4 regions of the Priestia sp. FW507-14D1A genome follow, and region 2 is predicted to be linked to each of the others. Evidence: riboswitches for the same ligand, from Rfam matches in the RefSeq annotation. Region 2 holds a riboswitch; each other region holds the start of a gene.
The links. Region 2 has a riboswitch for cobalamin ahead of AC3WJG_RS23015 (HoxN/HupN/NixA family nickel/cobalt transporter). Riboswitches for the same ligand answer to the same signal wherever they lie in the genome.
Positions count from the first base shown of each region.

Region 1: another riboswitch for cobalamin. It lies ahead of AC3WJG_RS14865 ((2Fe-2S) ferredoxin domain-containing protein); the one in region 2 lies ahead of AC3WJG_RS23015 (HoxN/HupN/NixA family nickel/cobalt transporter).
Region 3: another riboswitch for cobalamin. It lies ahead of AC3WJG_RS19525 (ABC transporter substrate-binding protein); the one in region 2 lies ahead of AC3WJG_RS23015 (HoxN/HupN/NixA family nickel/cobalt transporter).
Region 4: another riboswitch for cobalamin. It lies ahead of nikA (nickel ABC transporter substrate-binding protein); the one in region 2 lies ahead of AC3WJG_RS23015 (HoxN/HupN/NixA family nickel/cobalt transporter).

Region 1 is NZ_JBYSWQ010000003.1:249,404-252,932, reverse strand. Features, by position in the region: gene AC3WJG_RS14875 (M42 family metallopeptidase) at 1-923, shown strand, start outside; gene AC3WJG_RS14870 (hypothetical protein) at 1,276-1,434, shown strand; cobalamin riboswitch at 1,582-1,760, shown strand; cobalamin riboswitch at 1,879-2,058, shown strand; gene AC3WJG_RS14865 ((2Fe-2S) ferredoxin domain-containing protein) at 2,161-2,541, shown strand; gene cobJ (precorrin-3B C(17)-methyltransferase) at 2,555-3,529, shown strand, end outside.
Region 2 is NZ_JBYSWQ010000008.1:92,785-96,313, reverse strand. Features, by position in the region: gene AC3WJG_RS23025 (undecaprenyl-diphosphatase) at 1-437, shown strand, start outside; gene AC3WJG_RS23020 (organic hydroperoxide resistance protein) at 590-1,009, shown strand; cobalamin riboswitch at 1,115-1,297, shown strand; gene AC3WJG_RS23015 (HoxN/HupN/NixA family nickel/cobalt transporter) at 1,431-2,228, shown strand; gene AC3WJG_RS23010 (M20 family metallopeptidase) at 2,491-3,529, shown strand, end outside.
Region 3 is NZ_JBYSWQ010000006.1:8,016-11,544, reverse strand. Features, by position in the region: gene AC3WJG_RS19540 (class I SAM-dependent methyltransferase) at 1-215, shown strand, start outside; gene AC3WJG_RS19535 (YpjP family protein) at 599-1,201, shown strand; gene AC3WJG_RS19530 (thioredoxin family protein) at 1,390-1,704, shown strand; cobalamin riboswitch at 1,795-1,927, shown strand; gene AC3WJG_RS19525 (ABC transporter substrate-binding protein) at 2,186-3,145, shown strand; gene AC3WJG_RS19520 (adenosylcobinamide amidohydrolase) at 3,126-3,529, shown strand, end outside.
Region 4 is NZ_JBYSWQ010000009.1:38,054-41,582, reverse strand. Features, by position in the region: gene AC3WJG_RS23490 (tautomerase family protein) at 1-165, shown strand, start outside; gene ftsZ (cell division protein FtsZ) at 525-1,529, shown strand; cobalamin riboswitch at 1,532-1,722, shown strand; gene nikA (nickel ABC transporter substrate-binding protein) at 1,866-3,407, shown strand; gene AC3WJG_RS23475 (GNAT family N-acetyltransferase) at 3,479-3,529, shown strand, end outside.

The DNA of each region.
Region 1 (3,529 bases), on a different contig from region 2:
CGTATCGCAATCGAAAAGGGGGCTTAGTCGCTACTATTCCCGGTAAAGATACAGATCACCACCGCATGCTGACGGCTCATGTCGATACATTAGGTGCTATGGTAAAAGAAATCAAACCGAGTGGACGTCTGAAAATCGACCTGATTGGAGGGTTTCGCTACAATTCTATTGAAGGAGAATATTGTGAAATTGAAACTTCATCAGGAGAAGTATTTAAAGGAACCATCCTTATGCATCAAACATCTGTTCATGTGTATAAAGATGCAGGGAAAGCTGAGCGGAATCAAGAAAATATAGAAATTCGATTGGATGAAAAAGTACATAGCGCAGAAGATGTTCGCAGTCTTGGAATTGAAGTCGGCGACTTTGTTTCGTTTGATCCTCGTGTAGAAATAACAAAAAGCGGTTTTATTAAATCTCGTCATCTCGATGATAAAGCAAGCGTAGCTTTATTGCTTCAGCTCATGAAAATAATTCAAGAAGAACAGATCGAACTGCCATACACTACGCATTTTCTCATTTCAAATAATGAAGAAATTGGATACGGAGGAAATTCGAACATTACGCCTCAAACAGTAGAATACTTAGCGGTTGATATGGGTGCTATGGGAGATGGACAATCTACTGATGAATACACCGTGTCTATTTGTGTAAAAGATTCAAGCGGCCCATATCATTACGGTTTGAGAAAGCATTTAGTGGAGCTAGCTAAGCAGCATGATATTCAGTACAAATTAGATATTTATCCGTTTTACGGATCAGATGCTTCTGCTGCTATTCGTGCCGGACACGATATCGTACACGGCTTGATTGGTCCAGGAATTGATTCTTCTCATGCGTTTGAGAGAACGCATCAAGATTCATTGAATCATACGTATAAGCTTCTCTATTACTATGTTCAGTCGAACATGATTCTGCTTTAAGAAAGGGATATTTAATTAGTGTATTTTTATGCAAAGGAAAGAACAGAACGGGATTGTGATGTCTGTTCTTTCCTTTCTTAAAAAAGAAGCCGGCTGTCTGGCTTCTTTTTTTTTATAAATACTATATATTTTTTTACTGGTGAATCAACAGTTGGTTAAAAAAGCACCTTTTTAAAAAGGTACAATACTGCTTAAACCTTTTGTACATTTTGTTCATTTACAGAAGTTAAAATGTTTTTAAATTTTTAAAAGTTTCTTGTGACAAGTTTTGTAGAATGGGTTTTCAAAAGGAAATGGTTTCGTCATAATGTGGATATAGCGATCACTACAATAATCGGAGGCGAATCTTTTCATGTGGGTACTGACGGTATATGCTGGAAAAGAAATGAAAATGTTTGAATTTGAAACTGAAAAGCAGGCGAGAGAAGCTTTTGCCAAAACAAATGGCTGTAAAGTTCTTTCAGAAGTCGTGTATTATAATGATCCTCATTTAACATTGGTAGCTATATAAGTAGAAAAACAAGAGCTGATTTTTTGCTCTTGTTTTTTTATGGCTCTTTATATCCTATAAAAAGAATAGAGTTGAAATAAAAAAAAATGTACGCTATGATATGGTAGTTACTTCTATTATTCTGATAGTTTAAAAGGTTCATATATATCAAACAGCAACAGTAAAGATGCCAAGAAGGCTTAATAGGGAAACTGGTGAAAGACCAGTACTGCCCCCGCAACTGTAAGTGTGGACGAACGAGTATAACCACTGTGGAAAAATCACGGGAAGGTTCTCAAGTAGAATGATACACAAGTCAGGAGACCTGTCTTTATTGTGAAGTTTCTATTTCTCCGGGGAGCGGGAAGGGAAACGTTGGCTTAAAGTGGCATTCGTGTACACTCTTATTCTGACGTTTTACCCGCTCGCATATTAGCGAAGCGGGTTTTTCTCGTATCGCAAAACTACATATCGTGCAAAAAAGGTGCGCAATGTCCACATTGCGTTAAATGGGAAGTCTGGTGTGAAGCCAGCGCGGTACCCGCCACTGTGAAGATGAGCTGATTGCATATGCCACTGTATTCGGGAAGGCGCAATCAAGTGATGAATCGAAGTCAGGAAACCAGCCTTTTTCTAATGCGAAGCTTACCCTACGGGATATAGGTGGAAGTGCAAAAACTTAGTTTGAATTTTTCTGCGCCTCTATCATTGATAGAGGCGCTTTTTTTAGTAAAGGAGCGAATGAGTGTGACGACGTGGAACTTAAATGGAACAAAACATCACGTATTGATTTGTAATGGAAGCAGCTGTATGAGAAAAGGTGGAGAAGAAGCCACGCAAGCTATTCGAAATAAAGTGACAGAACTGGATTTGGATGAAACGGTTCATACAACGCGTACACGTTGTAACGGACGATGCAAAGATGCTCCTGTAGCTATCGTCTATCCTTCAGGAGATTGGTACAAGCAGGTCACTGAAACCGTGGCTCATCGGATTGTCGAAGAACATTTAGCAGGAGGCTGCAGTATAAAGGAATCGCTTATTTATGAATATGATCAAAATGGTTTCGTTTCTCCGGAAAACAGTGACTCCATAGAAGGAATTGACAAAGTAAAAAGTAACGCATAAAGGAGGAGCTAGCATGAAAGGTAAACTTTTAGTTATTGGATTTGGGCCGGGAAGCTTTGAACATATTACACAGCGAGCAAGAGAAGCCATTCAAGAAAGTGATATGATCATCGGTTACAAAACCTATGTGGAATTAATTCAAGGACTGTTAACGAATCAGCAAATTATTAGTACGGGAATGACCGAAGAAGTAAGCCGTGCACAGGAAGCTGTAAAGCAAGCTGAAGCAGGAAAAACCGTAGCTGTCATTTCGAGCGGAGATGCGGGAGTATACGGAATGGCAGGCCTTGTGTATGAAGTGTTGATTGAAAAAGGCTGGAAAAAAGAAACGGGCGTAGAGCTGGAAGTAATTCCTGGCATTTCGGCTATCAATTCATGCGCATCTCTCCTTGGAGCGCCCGTGATGCACGATGCTTGTACAATTAGTTTAAGTGACCACCTTACGCCTTGGGAGCTAATCGAAAAAAGAATTGAAGCAGCTGCACAAGCAGATTTTGTAGTGGCTTTTTACAACCCAAAGAGCGGAAGACGAACAAGACAAATTGTTGAAGCGCAAAGAATTCTATTAAAGTATCGTTCCCCTGATACGCCTGTTGGTCTTGTGAAAAGCGCTTATCGTGACCGTGAAGAAGTCGTAATGACCAACTTAAAAGACATGTTAAATCATGAAATTGGCATGCTGACTACCGTTGTTGTCGGAAATTCATCTACGTTCTTTTACGACGATTTAATGATTACACCGCGCGGATATCAGCGAAAATATACCCTCAACCAAACGGAGCAGCCGCTAAGACCGCATCAGCGACTTCGAAAAGAAGCAGAACCATGGGCTCTCGATCAAGAAGAGACTGTAAAGCAAACAGCTTCGACTATTGAAGCAGTTCAGACCAAAACAGAAGAAACAGCAACTTCACGAGCTCTTGCAGAAGAAGCGCTTCAAGCAATTTTAGGTGAACCTACTTCTGCGGTCGTACGTCAGCCAGTACAG
Region 2 (3,529 bases):
AAAACGGCAGCCGTGTTGTAGCATTTCAAGCTTTGTGTGCTTGTGCCACAGGAGTCATTATCAATAAAGTGATTAGTTTATTTGCTTATCGAGATCGTCCGTTTATCTCTCACCACGTGAATCAGCTTATTGATCACGCCGCAAATTCTTCATTTCCAAGCGATCATGCTACATCTGCATTAGTTATCACTTTTACCATTTGGCTGCATTTCAAACGTTCAGGGCGCATGTGGGTTGTCATGGGCGTACTCATTGCCTTTTCACGCGTATGGGTTGGCGTTCATTATCCATTCGATGTGTTAACAGGAGCCGTTCTAGGCTGCGTGCTGGCGCTGTTTATTCATTATGTTATTTTTAATACGAAACTGATGAGAGCTATTACCAACTTGTCTATTTTTCGAAAATCAGCTTATGACGAACAGTCTCAATATTATTAAGAAAAAGTCGCAAATACGCGGCTTTTTTTATTGGGGAATTTTTAATGTATTTAATACTTGTTTTTTAAAATTAAATTGTGTACAATTAAATTACAGAAACGATAAACAAAAAACTTTTAATAAAATTAATGAAAAAGAGGAGAGGTTTATACATGAAAGCTTTATATGAAACAACAGTCGTTAACACAGGTGGAAGAACAGGAGAAGTTCACTCTTTAGATAACATCTTTAACTTAGACGTTGCAACACCTCCAGCGCTTGGTGGAGAAGCAACAACAGCAACAAACCCAGAGCAGCTGTTTGCAGCTGGATACAGTGCTTGTTTCAACAGCGCGTTAGAATTTATGTTGAAAAAACATAACGTAGAAATCAAAAGCAGTGAAGTAAAAGCTACTGTTCAGCTGCTTCCTGATAAAGCTGATCAAGGAGTGAAAATTGGAGTAGCGCTTGAAGCTCATATTGAAGGCTTAGATTTAGAAACAGCGAAAAAATACGTAGACCTAGCTCACTCATACTGCCCGTATTCAAAAGCAATCAGCGGCAACGTAGACGTAACGGTAGAAGTAGTTTAATTGCTTTAAAAAGCCCTGCTAAGCATGTAAAGCTTAGCAGGGCTTTTTTATTTGAATTTTCTCTATTCATTTGTAAGCGGTACTAGTATAATGAGGAAGAAAATGAATCATTCGCACAGTTTAGGTGCTCTTACATAGCGTAAGAGGTAACAGGGAATCGAGTGCAAATCTCGAGCGGTCCAGCCACTGTAAGCAGGGAGTTTTCTATCTTATCGTCACTCAAAATGGGGAAGACGGTAGAAAATGATGATCTCAAGCCAGGAGACCTACCTATTCTGTACACTTGACTCTTCTAGGAAAGAGGCGGTGTATCAAGGTACGCAGTGAGCAATTGCTGTTTATTTTCATATGCCGACACGTCCTCAATTTCTATAGAATTGAGGCTTTTTTACGTTTTATTTTAAAAAAAGGAGTGTAGGAAATGGAAGGTTTATCAGTTTTTTTACTTGTCTTTTTATTAGGAATCAGGCACGGATTGGATGCAGATCACTTAGCTTTTATTGACGGCCAGACCCGATATAATTGGAGAATGGGCAGCCGTTTTGCCCCGTGGGTCGGAACGCTGTTTTCACTAGGTCATGGAGGAATGGTGGCCGTCACGGCCGGGGTGCTGGGCGTGGTGATGAAGAATTTTACGTTTCCATCATATTTCGATCATTTTGCATCTTGGGTATCCATTATCTCTCTCTTTCTGATTGGAACATTAAACACATATCATTTGCTTCGAACTAAAAATAAAGAAGAAGAGTTTCAGCTGAGCGGATTAAAAGGGAAGTTTATTCCGAAAATCGCAAAAGGAACAACGAATCCTTTTTTAATTATTCTTGTAGGGGCATTGTTCGCTTTAGCAGCCGAAACGGTCAGTCAAACGGCCGTGTGGTCTCTAGCTGTAGGGAACGCAGGCAAGTATACGCCGCTTTTGTTGGGACTAGTGTTTATGTTTGGCATGATGCTTACAGATACAATCGATTCGATGATTGTACACAAAATGGTAAATGAATCGAGTAAATTTGGACAATCTGCTTCCCGCTTGATGGGCTGGGTTATTGTTGTCCTCGCGTATGGTGTGTCGTTCTATTTAGCATTCACTTTCTTTAACCCATGGGCCGAAGTAAACTTTGAAATGGTTGGCGTTATTCTGTTTATTTTTTTAGTGTCTATGTTTGTTTTTGTGAGTGTGAAGTCAAAAGGGAAAAATATTAAAATAAATGTCAATTAGTCAAACGAAAGCTTTAATCTGTTGAAGATTGAAGCTTTTTTGTATGAATTTGTTGAAGTTTATGGCTATTTTCGGTCGGTTATGAATAAGTTAAAGTATTATCTGTATTTAAAGGATGGAAAATTGTCTGAAAACCATTATAATTAAGGATAATTTAAGGTCGTTATGTGAAACGTAGAACATAGTTATACGTACGATAAATAAAAGCATTTAATGCAAGCAGCAGGGGTTTTCTAGAGGAGGAATTGATTTGAGTCAGGTAATGGTAGAACAAAGCGTGTTTAGTTATTTAAAAGAACACGAACAAGAGATGCTCGAAGATTTAGTGGGATTTGTGAAAAAAGAATCACCGTCCTACAGTAAAGAGTTAGTAGATCAGTGTGGAAAGTATTTAACGCAGCTGTTTCAAAAGCGTTTAGGGGTAGGGTACGAAATCATAGAAGAAAAAGAAGTAGGAAACCACTTGAAATTTACGATTGGAGAAGGAGAAAAGCAGCTTTTAATCATCGGTCACTTTGACACGGTGTGGGAAAAGGGAAGGCTGAGTCTAAGAACAGAGGGAAACAAGCTGTACGGTCCGGGAATTTTAGACATGAAAGGGGGCATTGTACAATCTATATGGGCGATTAAAGCGATTCAAGAGCTTGGCTTACCGCTGGATAAAAAAATTGTGTTTTTCTGCAATTCGGATGAAGAGATTGGGTCAATTTCTTCTAAAAAATACATTGAAGAAGAAGCGCAAAGAAGTGAAGCAGTGCTAGTAGCGGAACCGGCGGTGGCGGGTTCAGGTGCGTTAAAAACGTCGCGCAAAGGAGCGGGAATTTTTACCGTAAAAGTATGGGGACGAGCAGCACACGCGGGTAATCACCACAAAGAAGGAATCAATGCGATTGAAGAGCTGGCGCGCCAAGTGATTTTCTTGCAGAGCTTAACAGATTATGAAAAAGGTACAACGGTGAACGTTGGGACATTTACGGGAGGCAGCGGTACAAATGTAGTGCCGGAATATGCAGAAGCGCACGTGGATTTACGTGTTTCTACAGAAGAAGAAGCAAAACGCATGACGGATATTATTTTGAATTTAACACCCATTTTAAAAGGGATTAAGCTCGAAGTAACGGGAGGCATGAATCGTCCTCCGATGGTCAAGTCTAAACAAACGGAAGAGTTATTTGAATGCGCTCAGTCAATCGCGGCCAAACTGGGTATGAAATTAGAAGAAGCAGCTGTTGGAGGAGGAAGTGATGGCAATTTTACAGCGGCCATTGGCGTTCCCACGTTGGATGGGCTAGGAGCATGCG
Region 3 (3,529 bases), on a different contig from region 2:
AGCAAATTGATGAATCGAATGGAATTAACGGTATTAAAGCAATAGCACTGTATACTACGCTGACGCCAATGGCTATACAAGAAGCAAAAAGAGTAGCCAAACAAAAGATCGTGCTAAAAGATCATTGGAAAAGCAGTCGTTTTGAAGAACATGGATTTACCGTACAAAAACGAAAAACATCAAAATTTCATTACGGGACAATTGATATACAATAATAAACAAAAAAGTAAAATGAATCCTGATCATTGAAAAAACTTCCAAAACCTTTTAGGAATTAAAAAGTTTTGGAAGTTTTTTTTATGAATTTCATCTAAAGTTCATAAAAGTATGATATATTTTTGAACATAAAAATACTTTTGTGTTTAAGCATCCAGCAAAAAAGGAATATCTTGTATAGGTTTCCGCTCGGTGTGACAACCTCAAATAGAAGAAGGAAGGTGCTAACTAAAAAGTCTTCGAATGCCCGTAGGCAGCATAAATGAATAAGCAAATATAGGTAAAAAATTAATAAGTATGTTACAATACCTAGTGAGTTATAACAATGAATTTTACGATATGAAAAGACCATATGGGAAAAGATGAGAAAGGAAAGATACGAATGCCTAGATGGATAAAAAGAATGCTAATTGTATTTATTACAGTATTTACATTTGGGCTTGTCACTCCACCAGAATATTTATACGTTGATGATGCAAAAGCGGACAAGCAACATAAAGCAGGGTATGTAAGAGAAACAACTCCTGTCACAGCTGTTATAGAAGATATTCATTTGCCATATGAAGAACCAAAATATGAAGACGTTTCATCATTTGTTACGTATGCAATGGAATCAGCTGAAAAACAGTCAGTGGAAAAATTTGGAACAAAAATTGGACCTGTCATTGAAGATGAATTTCGTCTAGCAGTGTTACCTAAAATTGAAGAAGTGCTGACCGACATTGGCACTGAACGTGAACAGTCGATTCAGAATCTCGAGATAAGCGAGCACCCTGCTGCTGGCTACGGTGAAAAGATTTTCCATGTATATGACCGGGAAACCGGTCAGGACTTAATACGATTTCATGTACGGCGTGAAAATCCTCCAAAAGATGGATACTGGTTTAATTTTCACTATCATGCGGCTGCAGATAATTTTCAGAAGCATTATGATTTAGGGAAAATTTATTGGAACCGAAACATGCCGCCTAAATGGTTTAGCTGATAATAGACACAACATTCTGCGATTTCGAAATGTTAGCTTTTTTAAGCTAGCATTTTTTTACGTCTAAAACCGTTATGGTCTAAATAAGCTGAAACATTAGCACAATGATAAAAAAATCGTTTATAATGAAGTCAGACTTCTTACCATAGAATAGGGAGAAGGAACGAATAGATGTTGGAGGTAACATAATGAAACAATTTACGGAAGAAAAACAATTTCGCGAACAAATTAAGAACGAAACACTAAGCGTTGGAATTTTTACGACAACGTGGTGTCCTGATTGCAAACGTTTGGATATGTTCATTGATGAAATCGTTGACGAAAATACAGATAAAGCATGGTTTAAAATTGATAAGGATGAGTTTGAAGAACTTTCTGCTGAAAACAATGTAATGGGTATTCCTTCTCTTCTTGTATATAAAAACGGTGAAAAAATTGCACACTTGCACAGTGCAAATGCTAAAACGCCTGAAGCGGTCCGTGAATTTTTAGCAACTCTTTAATTCCTTAAGCTGCGAGAGCATTCTCGCAGCTTTTTTTGTGAGAATGGCTATTTCCATTTTTCCATGAGTGGGGTATACTAGGACAAGTGAATAATCGTAAAGCAATAAGGTCTCAATTTAAAGATTGAGTGAAAAGGGAAGTCTGGTGAAAAACCAGCGCGGTCCCGCCACTGTAAGCGCTCTGTGCGTAAGTCAGGAGACCTGCCTTATTGTTAGCTGTGAAACCTTCGAGGAAGGGTGAAGCAGGGTAATGAACATACATATCAAGTATAGTGAACGGATTCTTTTCCTGCTTATCTTGACGTTACCTGCTTTGCTTTCAATTGAAAGTAAAGCTTTTTTATTTTGAAGCTGCCTGCGAGCAGTATACATAGTCAAAGCGGAAAAACGGGATAGCGCTGCTTTTTGCATGATCATTTGCTTTTTCTTTAACGTGGAGGTTTCGTATTCACAATGAACAATATATAGGGGGAGTATTTAGATGAAAAAATGGCTTTCGTATTCCATTATTGCACTGTTAGTCATCGTACTTGCTGCATGCGGTGCAGGCAACCAAAGCAACAGTGATAAAAAAACGAAGCAAGATACGGAACAAACGTCACAAGCTGCATTTCCAGTGAAGGTAAAAGACGCGCGTGATAAAGAAATCACGTTGAAAAAACAGCCTAAGAAAATTGTTTCCTTAATGCCAAGTAATACGGAGATTGTATATGCCCTTGGCCTTGAAAAAGAATTAGTCGGTGTTACAAGCAACGATGATTATCCTAAAAGCGTAAAGAAAAAAGCGCAGGTAGGAGATATGAACGTTAATGCGGAAAAAGTTATTGCTTTAAATCCTGATTTAGTGCTGGCACACGCTTCAAGTATGGGCGTTTCGGATGAAGTATTTAAACAAATTGAAAGTGCGGGTATTCCGGTATTTGTTGTAAAAGATTCAACAACGTTTGATACGGTTTATGATTCTATTACGCAAATCGGTAAATTAACAGGTAAAACAAAAGAAGCTAATCAAACAATTAAAGACATGAAAGAAAAAGTAGCTTCAATTGAGAAAAAAGCAAAAACGATTTCAAAAGAAGATCGTAAAAAAGTATGGATAGAGGTATCAGGAGCTCCTGAGATTTATACAACAGGAAAAGGTACGTTCATGAACGAAATGCTTACTATGATCGGTGCGGATAACGTAGCAGCTAGTGAAAAGGGTTGGGTTAAGTTTTCTGAAGAGCAAGTTGTTAAGTTAAACCCTGACGTTATTATCGCAACGTATGATGCAGACAAAAATGAGATTATGAAGCGTCCCGCTTGGAGCAGCATGACTGCTGTAAAAGAGGGTAACATCGAGAAGGTTGATCAAAACAAAATCAATCGCTTAGGACCTCGTATTGTAGATGGCTTAGAGGACTTAGCAAAAGCAGTATACCCTGAGGTGTACAATAAATAAGAAGAGGGACCATATTCCAGTTCGAATTGAAAAGGGGATTGGTCCCTTTTCACATCTTAAAATTGAAGAACGGCCTGAGCTTTTAATCATGAAAACCGAGACTTCTTATAAAACATACAGCTCAGGGGTTTTAGGAACAGGCATTACGGAAACGGACACCTTTTACAATCGATTTGTTCACAAAGACTATTATTCAGATACTCCTTCTTTGGAGTATGAGCAATATTTGATGAAAGAAAATGTGCGCCATGAGCAAATCGTAGGGTTGATGACAGCCGTTTGGTTAAAAGAAAGAGCGGTTTACTGTTATGAAGGCTACGGAGTAAGAGTAGCTTCCGTGATAACGGCTGGAGTAGGAAACGCAGTAGATATTACAGCTGATGA
Region 4 (3,529 bases), on a different contig from region 2:
CGAACAGAAGAGCAAAAGCAAGCTCTTTACAGATTAATTGTAAAAGAGCTTGGAGAGAGCTGCGGCATTCAGCCAAACGACATTATGATTTCGATTGTTGAAAACGGTAATGCTGACTGGAGCTTTGGCATGGGAGAGGCTCAATTCTTAACTGGGAAATTATAAAACGGTTTATTATCTAGAGAAGCCCTTATTTCTAAGGGCTTTTTCTCATTTTGTATCTAAAAATATTATTCTCTTAGTCACATCTTACTCAAAATTAAATACAGACATCTGTCAAATGAATGATACAATAAGCTTATATGCCGTTTTGAGTGGAAAAGCCATAAAAGAGTTCGGCGTACTAATTTTAGAACAACAATAAATTTACATAAAGATGTAAAGATTTAAAGGTTAAAAGAGAAATGTATAAAATCTGTAAAACAAAAGAACAGTTACGCGTTAAACATAGGAGTAAAAGGTTCTTCACGTGTTTTTTCGGATAAGAAGAGAAAGTAATTTTGATCATTGAGGAGGAACTTAGAATGTTTGGATTTGATGCAGATGTATCGCCACTAGTGCGAATTAAAGTAATTGGAGTCGGCGGTGGAGGAAATAACACCGTTAACCGTATGATTGAACACGGTGTACAAGGAGTAGAATTTATTGCCGTTAATACGGATGCTCAGGCGCTTAACTTATCTAAAGCAGATGTAAAAATGCAGATTGGTGCTGCATTAACGCGAGGATTAGGTGCAGGAGCTAATCCAGAAGTGGGAAGAGAAGCAGCCGAAGAAAGCAGAGAACAAATTCAAGAAGTACTGCAAGGCGCAGACATGGTATTCGTAACAGCTGGCATGGGTGGAGGAACCGGTACTGGAGCAGCCCCGGTTATTGCCCAAATTGCCCGTGAACTAAATGCTTTAACAATTGGAGTAGTCACTCGCCCATTCAAGTTTGAAGGAAATAAACGTACGAAGCAAGCAGTAGGCGGTATTACTGCGATGAATGAATCGGTAGATACCCTTATTGTGATTCCAAACGACCGCTTGCTTGAAATTGTCGATAAAAAGACGCCTATGCTTGAAGCATTCCGTGAAGCAGATAATGTTCTTCGCCAAGGTATTCAAGGTATTTCAGATTTAATCGCTGTTCCGGGGCTGATTAACCTTGACTTTGCTGATGTAAAAACAATCATGTCTAATCAAGGATTTGCGCTTATGGGTATCGGACGAGCTTCTGGATCAGACCGGGCAATTGAAGCGGCGAAAAAAGCGATTTCTAGTCCGCTGCTAGATGCATCGATTGATGGAGCAAGAGGCGTGCTGTTGAACATTACGAGCGGCAGCAGCTTGAGTCTTTACGAAGTACAGGAAGCAGCAGATATTGTCACGTCTGCTTCTGATCAGGACTTAAATATGATTTTTGGGTCCGTGATTAATGAAGATTTAAAGGACGAAATGATGGTAACCGTTATTGCCACTGGATTTGATGATGAAGATGTTTCACCATCAGCTTCTACTTCTAGAGTTTCAAGAGCACGCTACTAAATTAAATAACCAGCTTTTATGGTGGCAATTGTTTTTCAATTGCCTTAAAAGGGAATCCGGTGCAAATCCGGAGCGGTCCCGCCACTGTAACAAGGAGCCTTATGTCAAAAAGCCACTGTCTATTTAGAGACGGGAAGGCGGTATAAGGCAATGACTTGAAGCCAGGAGACCTGCCATAAATCGCAGCACACAATAACCTACGAGGATAGGGAGGTGTTTTGGCAGAATCAAAAATAAGATAAACAAGGGATACGTTTATCTGAATTTGTATTGAAGACAAGCACTTCTTTTTAGAAGTGCTTTTTTTGTGTATTAAAATAGAAGGTGGAAAAATCAATGATAAATAATAAAAAACTCGTATCTATGATATTTCTTGTGTTACTTTGCCTCACTGCTTGTGTTCCTAATGAAGAGAGCATAAGTATAAAAGAAAAAAAGAAAACGGATAAAAGTGTGACGTTTTTATTTAATTTTACATCTGCAACGCTTGATCCTCATACGGATGATAATTATACAGCAGTTCGTGCGGGAGTAGGGGAGACGCTTGTTAAAATCAGCAATGATTTAAAAATAAAGCCCTGGCTTGCTGAAAAGTGGAAAACGGAAGATAACGGTCTTACGTGGACATTTACGATAAGAAAGAATATTACGTTTCAAAATGGTAAAGCGCTAGATGCAAATGCCGTTAAGTCTTCTCTTCAAAGAACGATAGATCAAAGTTATGCGATGAAAAACGCTTTAAATATTAAAGAAATGAAAGCGAACGGTCATGCGCTGACAATTACATTAAAAGAACCAATGCCTAAATTTCCTTCTGAGTTAGTACATCCAAACACAGCTATTATAGATGTTGATGTTTCTAATATAGCTAAGAAGCCTATTGGCACAGGTCCATTTCAAGTTTTGACTTTCGATCAAGGAAATCAAGTGAAGTTAGAAAGATATGAACATTATTGGAATGGGAAAGTAAAATTAAAAAATGCGATCTTTGCATTTAACGAAGATGCTAATGCGCGCGTTGCGGCTCTTCAGTCCGGAACAGCCGATATTATTTATCGCCCGCCTTTAGAAAGTTTGGGCACTTTACAAACAGATCCGTCTTTTAAGGTAAGTGGAGTACCCAGTGTGCGTACACATTTATTACTTTATAATCAAACCAATGACGCATTAAAAGACGAAAATGTAAGAAAAGCTATCGATACCTTACTGAACCGAAAAGAAATTGTCAGCAGCATCATGAACAATCAAGCGGCAGCAGCTCGAGGTCCATTTTTACCTCAATTTCCTTTTGCTGATAATAATGCTAATGAGCAAAGAGGTATGCCATCTGCTAAAAAATATTTAGAGAAAGCAGGCTATCAAATCAAAAATGACAAACCAATGAAAAATGGAAAGCCACTATCGCTCTCTCTTGTCACATACAGCTCTCTACCAGAACTTCCTTTGATTGCTCAGCTTATACAGTCTAATGCCAAAGAGTTAGGAATTACTATTAAGATTCATCTCGTTGAGGACAGCGATGAATATGTAATGGCAAAAGACGATTGGGATTTAGCACTGTACAGTCTTATCACTGCACCTAGAGGAGATGCAAGCTATTATTTAAGTACGAACTATTTGCCGGGCGGTGGTTTAAATGCCAGCCGGATTGATGACGATAAGCTAACAAAAATGATAGAACAGTTAAATTCAACAGTAGATGACGCAAAGCGAGATCAGTTAGCTAAGCAAGCAACCGCTTTGATTAATGAGGAAATGCTGACGTCATCGATTGTACATCCAAACATTGTTGTTGCTTATAATCAAAAAGTGAAAAACTGGACCACAAATCCAAGCGAGTATTATATGCTGACTCAGCATTTAGACGTAACGCCATAGTCAATATTGTGTTGTTCCTATAGGAAAACGAGAAAGTATACAATGATAGATAAAAGGATGTGACAGTAAACGTGCAAGAAGTACAAACGTATCAAATTAAAGAAGTAAAAGAAAAGGATGCG